4 regions of the Methylobacterium ajmalii genome follow, and region 4 is predicted to be linked to each of the others. Evidence: riboswitches for the same ligand, from Rfam matches in the RefSeq annotation. Region 4 holds a riboswitch; each other region holds the start of a gene.
The links. A riboswitch is a leader RNA that binds a small molecule or an ion and turns the genes downstream of it on or off. The one in region 4 is predicted to bind cobalamin.

Region 1: it holds a riboswitch for cobalamin, as region 4 does, so the genes downstream of both, V3T34_RS00405 (TonB-dependent receptor) here and V3T34_RS24770 (CbtB domain-containing protein) in region 4, are expected to answer to the same signal.
Region 2: it holds a riboswitch for cobalamin, as region 4 does, so the genes downstream of both, V3T34_RS25675 (TonB-dependent receptor) here and V3T34_RS24770 (CbtB domain-containing protein) in region 4, are expected to answer to the same signal.
Region 3: it holds a riboswitch for cobalamin, as region 4 does, so the genes downstream of both, V3T34_RS24160 (TonB-dependent siderophore receptor) here and V3T34_RS24770 (CbtB domain-containing protein) in region 4, are expected to answer to the same signal.

What each region holds. Positions count from the first base shown of each region.
Region 1 is NZ_JAZFXT010000002.1:39,332-44,251, forward strand. It holds gene V3T34_RS00400 (PepSY domain-containing protein) at 1-563, opposite strand, end outside; gene V3T34_RS00405 (TonB-dependent receptor) at 575-2,710, opposite strand; cobalamin riboswitch at 2,976-3,176, opposite strand; gene V3T34_RS00410 (ABC transporter substrate-binding protein) at 3,394-4,608, shown strand; gene V3T34_RS00415 (aldo/keto reductase) at 4,700-4,920, shown strand, end outside.
Region 2 is NZ_JAZFXT010000063.1:83,453-88,372, reverse strand. It holds gene repB (plasmid partitioning protein RepB) at 1-1,068, shown strand, start outside; gene V3T34_RS25685 (hypothetical protein) at 1,149-1,355, shown strand; gene V3T34_RS25680 (hypothetical protein) at 1,431-1,655, shown strand; cobalamin riboswitch at 1,795-1,987, shown strand; gene V3T34_RS25675 (TonB-dependent receptor) at 2,191-4,221, shown strand; gene V3T34_RS25670 (FdhF/YdeP family oxidoreductase) at 4,606-4,920, opposite strand, start outside.
Region 3 is NZ_JAZFXT010000058.1:111,786-116,705, forward strand. It holds gene V3T34_RS24160 (TonB-dependent siderophore receptor) at 1-1,362, opposite strand, end outside; cobalamin riboswitch at 1,491-1,710, opposite strand; gene V3T34_RS24165 (TAXI family TRAP transporter solute-binding subunit) at 1,810-2,805, opposite strand; gene V3T34_RS24170 (hypothetical protein) at 3,034-3,270, opposite strand; gene V3T34_RS24175 (sigma-70 family RNA polymerase sigma factor) at 3,407-3,952, opposite strand; gene V3T34_RS24180 (NepR family anti-sigma factor) at 3,961-4,227, opposite strand; gene V3T34_RS24185 (hypothetical protein) at 4,647-4,910, shown strand.
Region 4 is NZ_JAZFXT010000060.1:88,135-93,054, forward strand. It holds gene cobW (cobalamin biosynthesis protein CobW) at 1-41, opposite strand, end outside; gene V3T34_RS24760 (DUF1636 family protein) at 38-430, opposite strand; gene V3T34_RS24765 (CbtA family protein) at 427-1,179, opposite strand; gene V3T34_RS24770 (CbtB domain-containing protein) at 1,267-1,443, opposite strand; cobalamin riboswitch at 1,475-1,678, opposite strand; gene cobU (bifunctional adenosylcobinamide kinase/adenosylcobinamide-phosphate guanylyltransferase) at 1,731-2,312, shown strand; gene cobO (cob(I)yrinic acid a,c-diamide adenosyltransferase) at 2,309-2,914, shown strand; gene V3T34_RS24785 (prephenate dehydrogenase) at 3,120-3,890, shown strand; gene V3T34_RS24790 (peptidoglycan DD-metalloendopeptidase family protein) at 3,952-4,920, opposite strand, start outside.

The DNA of each region.
Region 1 (4,920 bases), on a different contig from region 4:
TCGGCCCGGGTGGTGTCGAGGGCGAGCTCGCCCGTCGCCGCCGACAGGTAGAGCTCGGTCCCGGCCGGATCGCCGAGGGCGACCACGCGGAACGGCCGCAAGGGGTCGTAGCGCGCCGTCACCGTCCACTGGTCGCGGGTCACGGTGCCGAGATCGGCGACGGCGCGCGCCGCCGGATGGGTAGCGGCGAGCGCCGTCGCGTCCGCCGCCGTCAGTTCGGGCACCGGATCGCCGGTCACCGCCGACAGGGCCTGCCGGCGCCCGTCGGTATCGGCGATCCAGTAGGCCGGCGCGCCGCCCCGCATCGCGAGCGTCAGCCGGGCCGGGTAATGCGCGAGGCCCGCCCGCTCCAGGGCCGCCTGAGGGGTGACCCGCACCGAGGCGAGGGCGAGCGGCGGCAGGGCGCCCAGCCGCTCTCCCTCGGTGAGGGTCGGGAAGCCGACGCACAGCATCACCAGGCCGGAGCCGAACCAGAGGAGGATCGGGAGCCCGGTGGCGATGCCGAGCCAGCGATGGCCGAGATGCAGCCACCGTTTGAGCCGCTTGACGGCCGCCTTCGCCACCCTGCCGTGCATCAGAACACGACGTGGTAGGCGAGCTCGACCGAGCGCGGCCGGCCGAGCAGCCAGGAATTGGTGTTGCCCGAGACCGCGTAGATCTGGTCGGTGAGGTTGTAGCCGCGCAGCGACAGGCGCGAGGTCGGGGTCACCTGCCAGTCGAGCGTCGCGTTCACCAGCGTGTAGGCCGGCCGCTTCACCGTGTTGGCGAAGTCGCTGAACACCGGCCCGACATCGTTGACGCCGAGCCGCGCCACCCAGCCCGGCGCGAAGGCGTAGCTGAGCCAGACGTTGGTGACGCGCTGGGGCACGTCGACCGGGATCTTGCCGGCGAACGACACCAGGCCCGCATCGGTGTTCTGCGAGAAGCTGTCGTAGCGGGCCTTCAGCAGCGCGGTGTTGGCCTCGATGCGCCAGGCGTCCGAGAGCTGGTAGGCCAGCGCCACCTCGACGCCGCGGGAGGACTGGCTGCCGACCTGCGCCACCTCGGTCGGCCGGTCGGGGATCGGCGAGAGCAGGTTGTCCTTGGCGATGTGGTAGGCCGCCACCGTCCACTCGCCGCGCCCGCCATCGAACAGGCCCTTGGCGCCGGCCTCGACCTGCTCGCCGGTGGCGAGCTGGAACTGCGCTTGCGGGACGCTGGTGGTGATCAGGCTGCCGAGCGGGTCGGCGGCGGTGGCGTATTGTGCGTAGAGCGCGAAATCCGGAACCGGGGTGTAGACGGCGCCGACCCGGAAACTCGTCGAGTCGAAGGTCTTCTCGAAGCGGCTGCCGGCCAGCGGCCGGCTCACCGCCACCGTCGGGGCGTCGTAGCGCACCCCCGTCACCAGGGCGAGCTGGGGCGACAGCTCGAGCCGGTTCTCGGCGAAGACCGAGGCCTGGCGGGTCCGCGACACGATGTCGGTGCGAGTGCCCGCGACGTTGATGAAGGCGCCCGGGACCGGGTTGAACGGATCGACCGTGCTCTCGCCGCCGAACGGCGCGTTGCTGTCGCGCCGGAACGCGATGTGGTTGACGTCGAAGCCGACGACCGTCGTGGTCTTGAAGCCGAACAGGCTGCTCCGTAGCGTCGCGTCGAGGCGGTTGCCGATCTGCTCCTCGTGGTGGAGGATCTCGATGTAGTCGCTGCGGCCGATCAGGCCGGTCGCCGGCTGGTAGGTGTATTGCTCGACGTCGCGCCAGTGCCGCTCGGTCGAGAGCCGGTAGGCGGTGTTGCGCACCGTGATGTCGGCGCTCGGGTTCCATTCGGTGCGCAGCTGCGTCCAGTTGTCGAACCAGGCGATCTGCGAATCCCGGATGTTGTAGTTGATGAAGCGCAGGCGGTCGGGCACCCGGTTGCCGACGAGCGGCGAGCCCCAGTAGCGGGTCGGCTCGTTGTAGCCGAGGTCGTGCGAGAGGGTGACGGCCAGGTCGGGCGTGACCCGCCAGGTCATCGCCGCCGAGAGGGCGAGGTTGCGGAAGTCGCCGTCGGGCTTGACCCAGCCGTCGGCCCGGTTGCCGCTGAGGTTGATCCGGTAGGCCAGGTCCTCGCCGACCGGCCCGCCGCTGTCGAGGGCGAGCCGCGCCACGCCGTCGGAACCGATCGCCGCCCGCGCCTCGCCGAGGGCGGTGAAGACCGGCTTCTTCGGCACCACGTTGATGATCCCGCCGATCGCGCCCTCGCCGTAGAGCACCGAGGCGGGCCCGCGCAGGACCTCGATCCGCTCCGCCGACCAGGTGTCGAACGGGAAGGTGACCGTGCCGACCCCGACATAGAGCCGCGTGCCGTCGTAGAGCTGCTGCACCGAGCTCGGCCCGACGAAGCCGCGGCTGGCGAAGGAGAGGTTGCCGTTGCCCGGGCCGGCGACGCTGGTGATGCCGACGGCGTTCTGGGTCACCGCCTCCTCGACGGTGTTCTGGCCCCGGGCCCGGATCGTCTCGCCGGAAATGACGTCGAGGCTCGCCGGGGTCTCGAGCGGGGTGAGGCCCAGCCGGCTGCCGGAGCGCGCGGGCGTCGCGAGGTTGAGGCCGGGGGCGGCCACCTCCCGGTTCCGGCCGCCCGCCACGTCGATGGCATCGAGGGGCAGGTCTTCGGCGCCCGCGGGCGCGGCGGCGAGGAGCGGGGCGGCGAGGGCGGCGACGGGAGCGAGGCGGCGGGCGCGACGGGGAGACATGCGGGTTTCCAGAGGAGGCGTGCGCACCGTCCGTAGCGGAGTCATCCTAAAATGTAACGTTATAAAGTTACATTCTCGCCATCCGGTCCGTCGCCGTGATGGGACGGCGCGCGGAGGGCGCGCCGCATCGGCGGATCGGGGGAGGGCGGCGGGGGACATGGCGGGACGAGACGCGGCTGTGGCACGTCACCGCGAACGACGGCGCGACGGGGACCTCTCGCCCCCATCCCGACACCCGTCAGGACACCCCGCCCGACGTGCTCGCGTGTGACCACGGCTGACGGCAGGTCTCCTGGCTCACGGGTCGTCGCCTGCCATCGTCTTCCCAGGAACCGTGTCGGGTTCCCAGTGACATGAATGATGGAAGGCTCGCCGCTTACAGTTGCGGGGGCAGCCGCGGCTTCGGGCAAGCCCTCACCGCGTTCCCTTTTGATCCCCGGAGGGAACCGTCGACGAAAAGCTTAGCCATTCGGCAATCAAGGAGCAACCGTCGTCGACGCGCGAGAGACGCGGAAGACGAGAACGGACGGCGCGACGGACCGCGCCGATGCAGCCCCCGGCTTTCTCAACCACGCCGCGCGATCCCGCATCGACGCCGCCCCGCACCCCTGACATACAGAGGCCCGAACGGCCCGGTCGGGCCGCGAACAAGATCTGACATAAACTCCCTGGGAGGATCCCCGATGTCGTTCCGCTCTCGGGCCGCCGGTCTCGCCGGCCTCGCCCTGTCGCTCGCGCTCGGCACCTCCGCGCTGGCGCAGGATTCCAAGGCGCCGATCAAGGTCGGCGTGCTCAGCGACATGAGCGGGCCCTTCGCCGACCAGGCCGGCACCGGCTCGGTCACGGCCGCACAGCTCGCGGTGGAGGATTTCGCCAAGGAGGCCGGCGAGCTGAAGGTCGAGGTCGTCTCGGCCGACCACCAGAACAAGCCCGATATCGGGCTCGCCACCGCCCGCCGCTGGCTCGACCAGGAGGGCGTCTCGACCATCGTCGATCTGCCGAACTCGGCGGTCGCGCTGGCGGTCGCGAACCTGATGCGGGAGCGCCACCGGGTGGCGCTGGCCTCGAGCGCGCTCACCTCCGACCTCACTGGCAAGGCCTGCGCGCCGACGACCGTGCAGTGGGTGTCCGACACCTGGGCGCAGGGTTCGGCCACCGCGCGTGCCGTCGCCGGCCGCGGCGGCAAGTCGTGGTACTTCGTCACCGTCGACTACGCGCTCGGCCACGCGCTGGAGCGCGACGCCACCGTGGCGCTGAAGGCTGTCGGCGGCACCGTGAAGGGGTCGACCAAGCACCCGCTCAATGCCGGCGACTTCGCCTCGCCGCTGCTCTCGGCCCAGGGCTCGGGCGCTCAGGTGCTGGCGCTCGCCGATACCGGCGCCGACATGATCAACGCCGTCAAGCAGGCGGCGGAGTTCGGGTTGATGCCCCAGATGCGGCTCGCCGCCCTGTTCGTGCAGCTCTCCGATACCCATGCGCTGGGCCTCAAGGCGGCGCAGGGGCTCCAGCTCGCCAGCGCCTTCTACTGGGACCGCACCGACGGCACCCGCGCCTTCGCCAAGCGCTTCGCCGAGCGGATGAACGGCCGGATGCCGACCGAGAACCACGCCGGCGTCTATTCCTCGACCCTGGCCTACCTGCGGGCGGTGCGCGACACCGGCACGATCGAGGGCGAGAAGGTCGTGGCGGCGATGCGCGAGAAGCCGATCAACGATCCGCTCTTCGGCACCGTCACGGTGCGCCAGGACGGCCGCGCCGTGCACGACGTCTTTCTGTACGAGGTGAAGAGCCCGGCCGAGAGCAAGGGGCCGTACGACTACTACAAGCTCCTCGACACCGTGCCGGGCGACCAGGCCTTCCGGCCGATGGCCGAGGGCGGCTGCCCGCTGGTGAAGTAGGGGAGCCGCGCCCGACCGCCGCCTCGACTTCGGCGGGGCCCGACCCAGATCAGGGGCTTGCACCCCTGTTAGGCCCCGCCGAGAGTTTCCCATGTCCGACGCCGTCCTGACCCTGAACGACGGGAAGCGCATCCCCCAGCTCGGCTTCGGGGTGTGGCGGCTCGAGAACGAGGAGGCCCCGGCGATCGTCGGGGCGGCGCTCGAGGCCGGCTACCGCTCGATCGATACCGCGGCGGTCTACGGCAACGAGGCCGGGGTCGGCCGCGCCATCGCGGCCTCGGGCCTGCCGCGCGAGGAGGTCTTCGTCGCCAC
Region 2 (4,920 bases), on a different contig from region 4:
TCGAACCTCGACGCGCTGTTCGGCGCCCGCCCGGCTCCGAAGCCGGCCGTCCCGCCGCCCGCGGCCGAGCCGGCCGCCGCCCCGCCGGCGCCCGAGCCGTTTGCAGCTGCAAACCCGACCCCGGCCGAGCCCGAGTTCGCAGCTGCAAACCCGGCCTCCCGCTCGCCGGAGCGCAGCCGCAGCGGCGCGGTGCGGGCGATGAGCAGCACGCTGCGCGGGCTCGCCGCCCGGGCCGACGCCGCCGCCGAGATCGAGGCCGGCACGGTTGTCGTCGAGATCGCCCCGGAGCGGATCGACGATTCCTTCATCGCCGACCGGGTGGCGGACGCGACCGATCCGGGTTTGGCGGCCCTGGTCGAGAGCATCCGCGAGAGCGGCCAGCAGGTGCCGATCCTGGTGCGCCCCCACCCCGCCGACCCGGACCGGTTCCAGGTCGCCTACGGCCGCCGCCGCATCCAGGCGGCGCGCCGCCTCGCCCGGCCGGTCCGCGCCGTGGTGCGCCCGCTCTCGGACGCCGAACTAGTGGTGGCCCAGGGCAAGGAGAACCTGGAGCGGCAGGACCTCAGCTACATCGAGCGGGCGTTCTTCGCGCTGCGGCTCGAGGAGCACGGCTTTTCCCGCGCCACGATCATCGCCGCGATGGGCGTCGGCAAGGGCGACCTCTCGACCCTGATCTCGGTCGCCCGCACGGTGCCGGCCGACGTCGTCCGGGCGATCGGCCCGGCGCCCGCCGCCGGGCGGCCGCGATGGATGCTGCTCGCCGAGCGGATCCGGGCGGCGAGCCCGAAGCGGATCGCCGGGCTCATCGCCGATCCGGCCCTCGCCGAGACGCCGACGAACGAGCGCTTCGCGGCCGTGCTGCACGCGCTCGCCCCTCCGGCGGCCCCGCGGCCGGCGCCGCAGGTCTGGAGCGACGAGGCCGGCCGCGGCATCGCCCGGATCGAGCGCCGCTCGGATCGGGTCGCGGTGTCCTTCGACGAGACCGCGGAGCCGGGCCTCGCCGACTACGTCCTCGACCGGCTGCCGGAGATACTGGCCGCCTACCGGGCCGGCCGCGCCAAGCCCTGACAGGAACCGCCGGCGCACGGGAACCATCGCACGGGCGCGACGATGCCTCACCGGTCCCGCCCGACATTCCGAGATCCGCCATGCGCCGCGCCGTCCTGCTCCTCGCCCTGCTGGCCCCCGTCCTGGCTCCCGCCGCCGTCCTCGCCGAGGACGCCCCGCGGACCGGCGAGCGGGACGTCTGCGAGGCCAAGGCCGACCGGAGCGGCATCACCGGCGACGGACGGGCGACCTTCCTGCGCGAATGCGAGGCCGGCGAGCGCCTGGTGCGCGGGTCCGCGCCGCGCTGACGGTGAACGGCGGCAGGCGCGGCGCGTTGGACGACGAGTGTCCGCCGCCGCGGAGCAGACGATGAGGAGCAGCCGATGACCGATTGGAGGCCCATCGATCGCGCGCCCCAGGACGGCCGCTGGATCATCGCCATCCACCGGGACGAGCCGGACCGGCGCGCCGTGATCCGCTGGGATCCCGGGCGCGTCGGCGATGCGCGCCCCTGGCACGTCGCCACCACCGAGCACGGCTACGCCCCGGAGGCGTTCACCCACTGGACGCCGTTTCCGGATCCGCCGGAGCCGGGGCGTGCCGCGTGATGCCGGATCGTGTCCCGGGGCGTGGCCTCGACGCGAACTGGCCCGGCGCGCATCGGTGCCCGGGTGCAACGACCTGCCGGCGACGAGACATGCGCGTTCGCAATCGCACCGCGGGGCATTGACCCGGATCCCCCGAACCGCCACCCTCACGGCGACGGTTCCCCTCGGGGATCAAAAGGGAACGCGGTGGGGGTTTACCCGATGCCGCGGCTGCCCCCGCAACTGTAAGCGGCGAGCCTTCCACCACCATAGTCACTGGGTGACTCACCCGGGAAGACGGTGGCGGGCACCGACCCGCGAGCCAGGAGACCTGCCGTCAGTCGTGGTCACGCGCGAAGCGCGTCGGGCGGGGTGTCCTGACGGGTGTCGGAACGGGTCTTCGCGATCCGGGCGGCCTCGTTCGCGGTGACGTGCCACTGCCGTTGCCCGAGTCCCGACCGTGCCTGCCTCCCGCCTTTCGTTCGTTCCCCCGCTCGTCGCCTGCATCGCCGCCGTGGCATCCTCGCCTGCCGGTGCCCAGGGGCCTGCGGGCGAGATCCGCCTCGACGAGATCGAGGTCTCCGCCCCGCCGCCCGCGTCGTCGGGCCCCGCCGCCAGTGCCGGTTACGTCGGCGGCGTCACCGGCATCGGCGGAGCGCTCGCGACCGTCGATGCCGCCAGCGCCGGGATCATCTCGGGCGCGCAGCTCAACAGCCGCCCCGTCACCCGTCCCGGCGAGGTACTGGAATCGGTGCCGGGCCTGATCGTCACCCAGCATTCCGGCGAGGGCAAAGCCAACCAGTTCTTCCTGCGCGGCTTCAACCTCGACCACGGCACCGACATCGCCCTCCACGTCGACGGCATGCCGGTGAACATGCGCACCCATGCCCACGGCCAGGGTTATGCCGACCTCAACTTCCTGATCCCCGAGCTCGTCGGCGCCGTCGAATTCCACAAGGGCCCGTACTTCGTCCGCGACGGCGACTTCGCCTCGGCGGGATCGGTGCGGATCGACTACCTCGACAAGCTCGACCGCAACGTCGCGCTGACCACGCTGGGCAGCTTCGGCTACAAGCGCGGGCTCTCGGCCGCCTCCGTGCCGCTCGGCGCGGGCAACCTCCTGGTGGCGGGCGAGGCGCAGACCTACGACGGGCCGTGGGTGGTGCCCGATGCCCTGCGCAAGCTCAACGGCGTCGCCCGCTACAGCCAGGGCACCGCGACCGACGGGTTTTCCGTCACCGGCATGGCCTACTGGGCGAAGTGGAACGCCACCAACCAGATCCCCGAGCGGGCGGTGGCGGAGGGGATCATCGGCCGCTACGGCACGCTGGACCCGACCGATGGCGGCGAGACCGGGCGCTTCTCGCTCTCGGGACGCTGGAGCCAATCGGACGCGGGCGGCATCACCCGGGCCTCGGCCTACGTGATCCGCTACCAGATGAACCTCTGGAACAACTTCACCTACTTCCTCAACGATCCCGTCAACGGCGACCAGTTCCGCCAGCGCGACGCCCGGGTGCTCGGCGGCGGCGAGATCAGCCGCGTCTTCCAGGGCGACCTGCTCGGGCTGCCGATGGAGAACGAGATCGGCCTCCAGACCCGCACCGACGACATCCGGGTCGGTCTGTTCAACACCACGGCGCGGCAGTACCGCTCGACGGTGCTCGACGACCGGGTGCTGGAGGCGAGCGCGGCGTTCTACTACGAGAACCGGGTGCGCTGGACCGACTGGCTGCGCACCAGCGTCGGCTTCCGGGCCGACGGCTACTCGGCCGATGTCCGCTCCGACACCCCGGCGAACTCGGGCCGGGCCCGCGACGGCATCGTCACCCCGAAGCTCGGCGCGGTGCTCGGGCCGTGGCTCGATACCGAGATCTACGTGAACTACGGCGGCGGCTTCCACTCGAACGACGTCCGCGGTGTCACCGCGACGGTCGATCCGGCAAGCCCGCTGTTCAACATCAGCCGCTCGCCGTTCCTGGTGCCCTCGACGGGCTACGAGGTCGGGATCCGCAACCGTTCCATCGCCGGGCTGGAGACGAGCCTCGCCCTGTTCCGGCTCGACTTCGCCTCCGAGAACCTGTTCCAGGGCGACACCGGCACCACCGAGCCGAGCCGGCCGACCCGCCGCTTCGGCATCGAGTGGAGCAACCACTACGCGGTCACGCCGTGGCTGCGGCTGGAGGGCGACCTGACGATCACCAACGCGCGCTTCTCCGACCGCGACCCCGTCGGCCAGCGCGTGCCGGAGGCGCCGACCACCATCGCGTCGGCGGGGGTCACCTTCGGCGAGGGCCGGGGCTGGTTCGGATCCTTGCGCTTCCGCTACTTCGGCTCCCGGCCGCTGATCGAGGACAACTCGGTGCGCTCGAAGCCGACCGCGCTGCTCAATGGCCGGCTCGGCTACGCCTTCGACAACGGCGTGAGCCTCGCCCTCGACGTGCTCAACCTGACGAACGCGAAGGCCGACCAGATCACCTACTTCTACGAGTCCCGCCTGCCCGGAGAGGCCGCCGCCGTGGCCGACCGGCACTTCCACCCGGTCGAGCCGACCGCGTTGCGCCTGACCCTGGCGGGGCGGTTCTGACGGGCGCAGTCCCGTCGTGTCCCCGGGGCCATCGGCCGGGCGGGATCTCTCGCGGTGGTGGCCATCGGCCGCGAGCGGTCCGGGGGCGGGCGCCGGCGAGCGGCGGCGTCACCGCCGGCACGTTCGTCATCTCGTGGAGCGGCGTGACCCCAAACGAGAAGCACCGCCGCGATGGCGTCGCGGCGGTGCTTGCCCTTCAAGAGGGCCTTCCTCCCCAGACTGCGGACCGCTCTCGAGGGCGGCTTGTGTCGTGTCTGTGATCACAGTGGTAGCCGCCGCGCCGCCCCCACACAAGCACAATTGTGCGCCATCCGTGTGCAACCGGCACTTTGATGCGTGGTGCCGGAGGCCCAACCGGGGTGGGGGAGGGGGGGCGGCACCCCCTCAGATCGGATGGGCCGAATGCCCGGTCGGCTCGCGCCGGTCGGCTTTCGGTCCGCCGGCCTCCGGCTTGATCCGCACCGGCACCGATTTCGCGGCCGGCGTTCCCGACTGGATGTCGTGGTGCGAGAGCGCCATCAGCGGGTTCATCTCGGGGTAATAGGCCCCCAGGCACCCGTCCGGCAGGGAGAACGGCGTCACGGTGAGGCCGGTCACCTCCCGGGTGATGCCGTCGCCGGCATCGCTGACGAGCGACACGACCTGGCCTTCCGTGAGCCCCGCCCGGCGGATCTCGGCCGGGTTCATCAGCAGCACGTC
Region 3 (4,920 bases), on a different contig from region 4:
CTGGTCCTGGGCGTAGAGCGCGGTGTTCATCACCTGCTCGAAGCCGTTGGTCTGGCGCGTGTAGTTCGGAAGCGGCTGGCCGTAGGCCGGGGCGTAGATGTCGAGCGAATACGGGTTCTGGCGGGTGTTGGAGCGGATCTGCTGGTAGGTGCCGTCGGTGCTCTCGCGCTCGAAGCCGAGCAGCACGGTGTGGCCGATCCCGGCGGTGTCGAAGCGCCCGACCAGCTCGGCTTGGCCGAGCGCGATGTCGGCGCGGTAGTTGCGGTAGTTGCGGTCGCGCAGGACGGTGCGGTTGTCGGCGGCGATGCCCCGCACCTCGACCGCCTCGCCGGTGAGCGAGTTGGAGTTGAGGTAGGTGGCAAGCCGCATCTGCCAGTCGGCGTCGAAGCGGTGGTCGACCCGGATCTGCATCGAGTCGTTGGTCTGGTAGATGCTCTGGCCCGGCTCGCCGAGGAAGCGCGAGATCGGCAGGAACCCGAGCCGGTTGTTGATCGCGATGACGCCGCGGTCGAACACCGTGCGGTTGCGCAGGAACTCGGTCTCGACCGTCACCTTGGTGTCGGGCGTGACCTGCCAGCTCACGACGGGAGCGACGAAGAGCCGGTCGCCGTCGACGAAATCGCGGAAGCTGTTCTGGCGCCCGGCCGCGAGGTTGAAGCGGTAGAGGAGCGTGCCGTCCTCGTTCAGCGCGCCGCCGGAATCCACCGTGCCGCGGACCTCCTCGAACGAGCCCCACAGCCCGCCCATCTCGACGAAGCGCTCGGCGGTCGGCTGCTTGGTGATGAGGTTGACGAGGCCGCCAGGGTCGCTGCGCCCGAACAGGCCGCCGCCGGGGCCCTTCAGCACCTCGATCCGCTCGACGTTCTGGGTGTCGGGCGGCGGCGGGAAGCCGCGGTTGAGCGGAAAACCGTTCTTGTACAGTTCCGAGGTGGTCACGCCCCGGATGGCGTAGCTGAAGATGGTCAGCCCGCCGAAATTGTTCTGCAGGGCGACGCCCGGCGTGTAGGTGAGGACGCGGTCGACCCGGGTGGCGGCGAGATCGGTGATGACCTCGCGGGGCGCCACCGTGACGACCTGCGGCACGTCGCGCTGGGGCGTGTCGGTCTTGGTGCTGCTCACCGCGCGGTCGGCCCGGAAGCCCGGGGTCGGGCCGATGAGGCCGATCGTGCCGGACGCGGCGGTCAGCCGCGCCTGCGGACCGCCCGCCGGGGCGCTGCCCTCCACCACGACCTCGTCGAGGGCGATGCTCTCCTGGGCGCGGGCCGCGGGTGCGGCGAGGCCGACGGCGACGGCGCCCGCCAGGACGGCGCCGCGGCGGCGGCGGGAGGGCGCAGGATGGCGAAGCGGCGGACGGGTTCTCACGAAGCACACTCGATGTTGCCGCGCGGGGCGGACGGACGAGCGGCAGGCGGCATCCCGCGTTCCTGAACGCGGCAGCCGGACCCGAGCGCTCCCCCGGGCCGCACCGCCCGCAGGACGTGACCGCGCCGACGTGGCGCGCGCCGAAGGCAGGTCTCCTGGCTCGCGGATCGTCGCTCCCGCCTGGCCTTCCCGGTGCGGCGCACCAGTGACCGTCGGCGGCGGGATCTCTCCGCTCACAGTTGCGGGGGCAGCCCCGGTCTTGCCCGAACGGTCTTGCCGACCGAGCGCACCGGGTTCCCTCTTAGCCCCGGGCGCGACGCCCGGGGAACCTTGGCTGCCGCGAAGGTGCCACGGTCACCGCGATGCAGCAATAGACCAGAAACGCATTGTAATAACGTTGCGTACCCTGTGTCCACAGGAACACACCGGATCTCGGGCTGTCAGGGCTCAGGGCGTGCCGGCCTGCCGCAGGTACGAGGCCGTGGCGGGGTGAAGCCAGCCGGCCGGGACGGCATCGGCGAGGTCGCGGGGATCGCTCGGACGCTCGTGCGGCTGACGCCGCGCCAAGGCCGGCCGCGCCGCGTCGATCGCCGCCACGAGACGGGCGACCGCCCCCGGGTCGAGCCCGGGCCGGCCGAGGATGAAGCTCCACGACCCCACCGTGTCGATCGCCCCTGTCTGACCCGGAAAGGTGCCGGCCGGCACGGTCATGCGGCGCAGGGACGGGCTCGCGGCGAGGATCGCGGGAATCGCCGCCGTCGGGGGACCGAGGAACCGAGCCCCGCCCGGTGCCGCGGCCGCGGCGCGAAAGCCCGGCCAGCCGGTGCCGCCGCCCCACAGGGCCGCCGCGCGCCCGTCGCGCAGCATCGCCGGGCCGTCGCCGGCATGGTCGAGGAGGATCGGACGGATATCGTGGTCGGGGTCGAGGCCTGCGCCGCGCAGGACCGTGCGGCCCATGGCGGTGAGGCCGGAGCTGCGGGTGCCGAGCGCCACCGGCCGACCGCGCAGGTCGTCGAAGGCCGCGACCGGCCCGTCCGCCGGGACCACGAACAGGCCCGGCGCCGAATAGACCGGAGCGACCACGGTGACGGCCGGCGCGGTGCCCTGCCCCGCCAGGGCCTCGTACGCGTACTCGCCCTGGACGAGGCCGAGATCGACGCGGCCCCCGCGCAGGAGGTCGAGGTTCTCGGTCGAGCCCTTGCTCGCCCGCAACTCCAGGGTGATGTCCGGGCTCGCCTCCCGGATCGCCGCTGCCAGTGCCTCGCCGTAGGCCGGGAATCCGCCGCCGGGCGTGGCGGTGGCGAGAACGAGATGGAGGGGTTCCTTCGGCGCCTCCTGCCCCCCCTCCCCGGCGCGGGCGGGCGAAAGGGCGAGGCCGATCAGGGCCAGGATCGCGAGGAGGCGGCAGCGCGACGGAGCACTCGGCGGATGACTCGGCCTCAAGCAGATCTCGCCGAAGCGGTGACCGGTCCGGCGCCTAAAATCTGCGACCAAACAAGAACCTGAACGGGCGAAGCGTTGGCCTGCCAACGCAAGTCTGCTCAGGCCGTCATGGCGATGCTCGTTCATCCGCGACCTCGTCCCACGCTCCGAAGATCGAAGTCGTCGACGTGTCTTAGATCTCCCGCGCCCGGCGACCAACCGATTCGGCACCCGGCGCGACGGCTGTCCTCAGGCGCTGAGCCGGCGCGTCGCGAACGGGTCGGCGGCCACGAGATGGCGGGCCATCGCTTCCTGCTCGGCATCCAGGATCGCCTGGGCGATGCGGCTCACGAGGTCGCAGCTCGCGGCATCGAGCGCGGCATCGTCGCCGGCCCGCGCCGCCACGGCGAGCGCGGAGCCTTCCTGCAGCACGATCGAGCGGGCGGTGCGGATCGCGTCCGCGACGGCTTCGTAGGGGCGGGGCATCGGCCAACTCCACGGGGTGGACGGCAGCGCCGCACGGCTGCCGTCGGGTCATCGAAACCCCGAGGTGCAGGAAAGTGTTCCGGGGTGCGGCAGGCCGGGACGCCGCACCCCGCAAGGCCTTCGGATCCGAACGGGATCACGGATGCCCCATCGCCGCCAGCGTCCGGCCGTCGCTGCCGATGTCGTCCGGGCCGGTCATGCCGAGCAGCTCGATGAGCCGCCCGCGCGCCCGGCTGACCCGGCTCTTGATCGTGCCGACGGCGACGCCGCAGATCTCGGCCGCCTCCTCGTAGGTGAAGTTCTGGGCCCCCACCAGCACCAGCGCCTCGCGCTGGCTCGCCGGCAGGGTGCTCAGCGCCGCCTGGAAGGCCGACAGCTCGACCCGCGCCTCCTGGTCCGGCAAGGCCGTGAGGCGGCCCGCCATCACCCCGTCGGCATCCTCGACCTCGCGCCGGCGCTTGCGCTGCTCGGAGTAGAACAGGTTGCGCAGGATCGTGAACAGCCAGGCATAGAGGTTGGTGCCGGGGGTGAAGCTGTCGGCCTTGGTCCAGGCGCGCACCAGGGTGTCCTGGACGAGGTCGTCGCTGCGGTCGAGGTCGCGGGTCAGCGAGAACGCGAAGGCGCGCAGGGCGGGAATCGCGCCGAGCAGCAGCGCCCGCATCTCGGGATCGACCTGTGTCATCGCGGACGTCATCGCGCATCCTCCTGCCCGGCGGGGTCGGCGGCGGGCGCGTCCGGCGGGGCCGCGTGTCCCGCGGTGGCGGCCTCGAGCCCGGCGAGCAGGGCGGCGAACCGATCCGGCACGGGTGCGCTGAGGAGGTCGGCGTAGTGGGCCCGCAGCGCCCGCCCGAGCCGGCGCTGCGTCTCGGTGTCGAGCTCGCCCCGTCCCTCCGGGCGGCCACGGGATCGCGGCTCCGGTCCGGCCGGAGCGTCGGTGTCGGTCTCGTCGTCGCGCATCGCCGCATCGCCTCGCGGCCGCCGATGGCCGGGCCGCGGCGGACGGGCTTGTCCACCGAGGCCCGGCGCGCCGGTCGGGGCCGCCTCTCGCTTCGTTGGCGCCGCAATAAAGCCGTGGATTTTAATGCGATCTGAAAACGGTATTCAGCCAATCTTAATCAAGGCTTGGCTGTATAGCGCCGGATCGTCTGTCCCGCGCGACAAGCTCGACCGGAAGCTCTGCTGGGCGACATCCCGCCTCGACGATGGAACGACAGCGGCGGCGTCGGGCCGAGCGAACCGGGCGGCACGGCGTCCGCCGGGCGCGTTGCAGATCCGCACCGGGGAGCGACGCCGCACGAGGGTGTGACCTGACAGAGCTTGCCGGGCGGCCCGAGGCATCTACCCTAGGGGCCATGACCTCAATCGGGAATGACACCTTGACCCCGACGTCGCTTCGTTTGCCCGCCGCCGCGGCCCTCCTCACGCTCCTGGCCGTCACCCCGGCCCTCGCCCAACGGGACGACCAGGGCCTGCAGATGAACTGCGCCGGGGACTACTTCAAACTCTGCGCCGGCGCCGACCCGGACAGTCCCGAGGTCGAGCGCTGCTTTGCCCGCAACCGTGCCAAGCTCTCGGCCCAGTGCCGCGCCGCGATCACCGCCTACGACCGCAAGACCGGCAGCAAGGGCGACGAGCAATAAGGAGATCGGA
Region 4 (4,920 bases):
CCCGTGACGATGGTGCAGGGGATCTTGTTGAGGATGGTCATGCGTTCACCGGCGCGGGAGGGATGCGGGCGACGACACCCTTGCGGAACTCCTGCGGACGCTCGCGCCAGGGCACGATGCCGTCCGGCGTCCCGGCATAGAGGCCGATGCCGTCGAGGATGACCTCGGCGGAGGCCGCCGGGTCGAGGTCGCCGTAGACGTAGGTCCAGCGGCCGGGGCTCGCGACCGCGACCGTGCAGGACCGCTTGCAGACCGAGAGGCACTCCACCGGCTCGATCGTCACCGGCGCGCCGGGCCGTGCGGCCAGCGCGGCGGCCAGCGCCTCGTGCAGGCGGGCCCCGGCGCGGGGGCCGTCGGCCGGGTCGGCCGCGTCGCGGCAGGTGGTGCAGACGTAGAGGACGCAGATATCGGGGGAGATGGGATCGCTCACGCCGCCACCCCGCCGCGGACGGAATCTCTCGTCCGTCCCGCCACCGCCCCCCAGGCCCAGCCGAAGGCGAGGCCGAGCACCGCCCAGAAGGTGAAGCCGATGGCGAGCGACCGGGCGGCGAACTGCGCCGCGAAGACCGGCGGCATGGCGGAGATCTCTTCCGGCCCGTGCGGCGCGCCCCAGACATGCGGCGCGACGAGGAGGGCGAGGCCGACCGCGATCGCCGCCGGGCCGCGGCGGATCGCGATCAGGTAGAGGCCGATACCCGTGGCGAGGGCGGTCGCCACCCACCAGAGCTGGCGCGATTCGAGGCCCGCCGCGGCGATGCCGGGCAGTTCCGGCGGCAACCCGATCGCGGGAGCCAGGCCGGCGGCCAGGAAGCCGCCGATGCCGAACTTGAGCGCTTCGCCCGGCGTCACGGTGCGGCCGGTCGCGACCAGGACGGCGCCGAGCAGCAAGGCGTAGCCGACGCCGCTCACCAGGGTGGCGAGCGCCGTGAAGGCGAGGCGCGGCAGGCCGGGGGCGGGCTGCCATTGCGGCTCGCCGCCATGGTCGTGTCCGGCATGGGCCAGCACGATCAGCGGGTTAGCGAAGGCCCTGCCGGCGAAGGCCGGCTCGGCGGTCTCGGCCGTCTCGTACTTCTCCGCCGCCAGGATCAGCGGCGAGGTGAGGGCGAATTGCAGCACGGACGCCACGCAGGCGGCCAGGAAGCCGGCGACCAGGGCCGCGGCGAGCAGTCGTTTCGTCATCGAGGGATCACCTGCACGACCAACGGGAAACGGGCCCGCTCCCCGTGAAGGGCGCAGGCCGCGCAGCCGCGTTCGGTCAAGCCCTGGTCAGTGGCAGGGGAAGTTGGCGGAGTGGCGCCAGTCGTGCGCGGCGTTGTGCAGGGCGACCACGGGCGCGAAGCCCGAGACGAACAGCAGGCCGACGCCGAGGGTGGCGGCCAGGAGCACGGCGCTCAGGCGCTCGCCGACCAGGTCGGGGGAGAGGGTACGGGTGATCGCGACCATGACGAAGCTCCTGCCGCCCCACCGGCGGCGTCGAGATGAAAGGATGACGGCAGGTCTCCTGGCTCGCGGGCTCTCAACACCGGCCCACCGCCTTCCCGGATCGCTCCAGTGGCCGATGGCGGGCCGTAATCGTCCGCTCACAGTTGCGGGGGCAGCCGCGGCAGGCCGAGACGATCCCGGTTTCCGCGTTCCCTTTTCACCTCGTGATCGAGGCACCGTCTCCTCGACCCTAGCCGCTCGCCTGCGGGCTTGCAATCGCCGCGCCGTGCCCCGACACCCCCAATTCGATGGATTTCCACCCGACCCCCGCGCCCGAGGAGAGTTCCGTGCCGGACGAGACCCGCGCCGCGCCGCGCCTGACCCTGGTGCTGGGCGGTGCCCGCTCGGGCAAGAGCGCCCATGCCGAGGGGCTGGTCTCGGCGCAGGCCGGCCCCTGGCTCTACGTCGCGACGGCGCAAGGGTGGGACGACGAGATGCGAGAGCGCATCGCCCTCCACCGCGCCCGCCGGCCGCCGCCCTGGGAGACCGTGGATGCGCCCCGCGACCTCGCCGGGGCGATCCGCCGGGCGCCGCCGGGCCGGCCGGTGCTGGTCGACTGCCTGACGCTGTGGCTCACCAACGCGATGCTGGACGAGGAGGCCGACCTCGCCGCCGAGGTCGCGGACCTGCTCGCGGCCTGCGCCGCGGCGCCCGGGCCCCTGGTGCTGGTCTCGAACGAGGTCGGGTTCGGCATCGTGCCCGAGAACGCGCTCGCCCGCCGGTTCCGCGACGAGGCCGGCCGCCTGCACCAGCGCTTGGGCGCGCTCGCCGACCGGGTGGTGCTGGTGGTGGCGGGCCTACCCATGACGATCAAGGGAGAGACACGATGAGCGACGACGAGGCGGCGCGCCACCGCGCCAAGATGGAGAAGCGCAAGGCGGTCCAGGACGCCGAGGTGGCGGGTAAGACGATCGAGAAGGGGCTGCTCATCGTCCATACCGGCCCCGGCAAGGGCAAGTCGACCGCGGCCTTCGGGCTGATGCTGCGGGCGCTCGGCCGCGGCTGGCGGGTCGGGGTGGTGCAGTACATCAAGGGCGCCTGGGAGACCGGCGAGCGCTTCGCCCTCGACCGCTTCGCCGACCAGGTCGAGTGGCACACGATGGGGGAGGGCTTCACCTGGGAGACGCAGGACCGCGACCGCGACGTCGCGGCCGCCCGCGCCGCCTGGGCGAGGACCGAGGCGCTGATGGCCGATCCGGCGATCCGGCTCCTCGTCCTCGACGAGCTCAACATCGCGCTGCGCTACGACTACCTGCCGCTCGCCGAGGTGGTGGAGGCACTGAGCCGGCGCAGGCCCGACCTGCACGTCGTGGTCACCGGCCGCAACGCCAAGCCGGAGCTGATCGCCGCCGCCGACCTCGTGACCGAGATGGCGGTCGTCAAGCATCACTTCGCCGCCGGGGTGAAGGCGCAGGAGGGGATCGAGTTCTAACTGAATGGGGCCGATTGACGGTGCCGGCCGGCTGAGGCTACAGGCTCGGCCATGACCAGCGCCCTCCCGACCGGACTCTATCCCGCGCCGCATCCTTAAGCGGCGGAGTGCTCGTCATCTCTCAACCGCTGCGACGTGTCGGCGGTTGAGGCTTTTTCCCGAAAGTTCCAGGCCCGCCGACCTCGCCCACCGCCGAGGTCTCCCCGTGCCGTTTCCCCTCGACACCCCCGTTTCGGTCGGCCTGATCGGCTTCGGCGCCTTCGGCCGCCTCGTCGCCGCGCATCTGGAGCCGCACGCCGACCTGTGCGTCCACGACCCGTTCGTGCCCTCGGGCGTGATCGCGGAGGCCGGCGCCGCGCCCGCCATGCTCGCCGAGGCCGCCGCCTGCCCGGTGGTGATCCTGGCCACCCCCGTCTCGACCCTCGCCGCGGTGGTGGAGGGCATGACCCCGCACCTGCGGCCGGGTGCCCTCGTCCTCGATGTCGGCTCGGTGAAGGTGCGCCCGGCCGAGATCATGCGGGCGGGACTGCCGAAAGACGTCGACATCGTCGCCACCCACCCGCTCTTCGGGCCGCAGAGCGCGCGCGACGGCCTGCGCGGGCTCAAGATCGCGGTCTGCCCGGTGCGGGGCGAGCGGGCGCGCCGTGTCGGCGCGTTCCTGCGCCGCGCCCTCGGCCTCACTGTGATCCTGACCACGCCCGAGGCGCATGACCGCGAGGCGGCGGCGGTGCAGGGCCTGACCCATCTCATCGCCAAGGTGCTGGTGGCGATGGAGCCGCTGCCGACCCGGATGACGACCCGCAGCTTCGACCTGGTGATGCAGGCGGTCGGGATGGTCCGGCACGACGCCCCGGAGGTCTACCACGCGATCGAGCGCGAGAACCCGTTCTCGGCCGAGGTGCGGCGGCGGTTCTTCGACCTGGCGGCGGGAATGAATGCGGAACTCGGCGAGGGAGACTCCCGCCTCGAGGCATGAGCCGCCGACGCGAAAAAGCGGGACGCTCGCGCGCCCCGCTCCCGTCTCGCTCGATCGACGTTCAGTTGCTCGCGAGGTGCGGCATCGGGTCGACCGGGGTCGCGCCCTTGCGGATCTCGAAGTGCAGCTGCGGCGAGGTCACGTTGCCGGACGCGCCGGACTTCGCGATGGTCTGGCCGCGCTTCACCTTCTCGCCCGGCCGCACGTCGATCTCGCCGTTATGGGCGTAGGCCGAGACGTAGCCGTTGGAGTGGCGCACCAGGACGAGCTTGCCGTAGCCCTTCACGTCGCTGCCGGCATAGGCCACGGTGCCCTCCTCGGCGGCCTTGACCGGGGTGCCTTCCGGCACCGCGATGTTGATGCCCTCGTTGCCGCTCGAGCCGTAGCCGTTGATCACCCGGCCGCGGGCCGGCCAGCGGAAGGTCGATTGCGGCTCGGGCGCAGCCGGGGCGACCGCGGGCGCCGGCGCGGGCTCGGGCGCCTTCTCGGGCAGGGCCGCGACCTTCACGGGCTTGGCCGGCTCCGGCTTCGGCTCCGGCTTCGCCTCGGCGACCTTCTTCGGCTCGGGCTTCTTCACCTCGGCCTTGGCCTCGACCAGCTTCGGCTCGGGCTTCTTGGCCTCGACCTTCGCCTCGACCTGCCTGGCCTCGACCTTCTTGGGCTCGGGCTTGTGCAGCTCGGCGACCTTCTTCACCTCGGGCTTCGCCTTCTCGGCGACCTTCTCGGGCTTGTGCTCGGCCTTCGGCTCCGGCTTCCGGGCCTCGACCTTGACGGCCTTCGGCTTGGCGGCGGTCCTGTCGTCCTCGTCGTCATCCTGCTGGCGCGCGGCGACCTTGGCGGCGGCCTTCGCCTGCGCCTTGACGGCGACCCGCTCCTCTTCCTCGCGCGGCTCGGGCTTGCGCAGGTTGAGCTTGGCGGCGCGCTCGGCGGCGGCCGCGGGCACCGGCTTCGCCTCGGCCTGGCCGGGGCGGACGGGGGCCTTGCGGGCGGGCTCCGGCTCGCGGCGCGGGGGCTCGGCCCGGACAGGCTC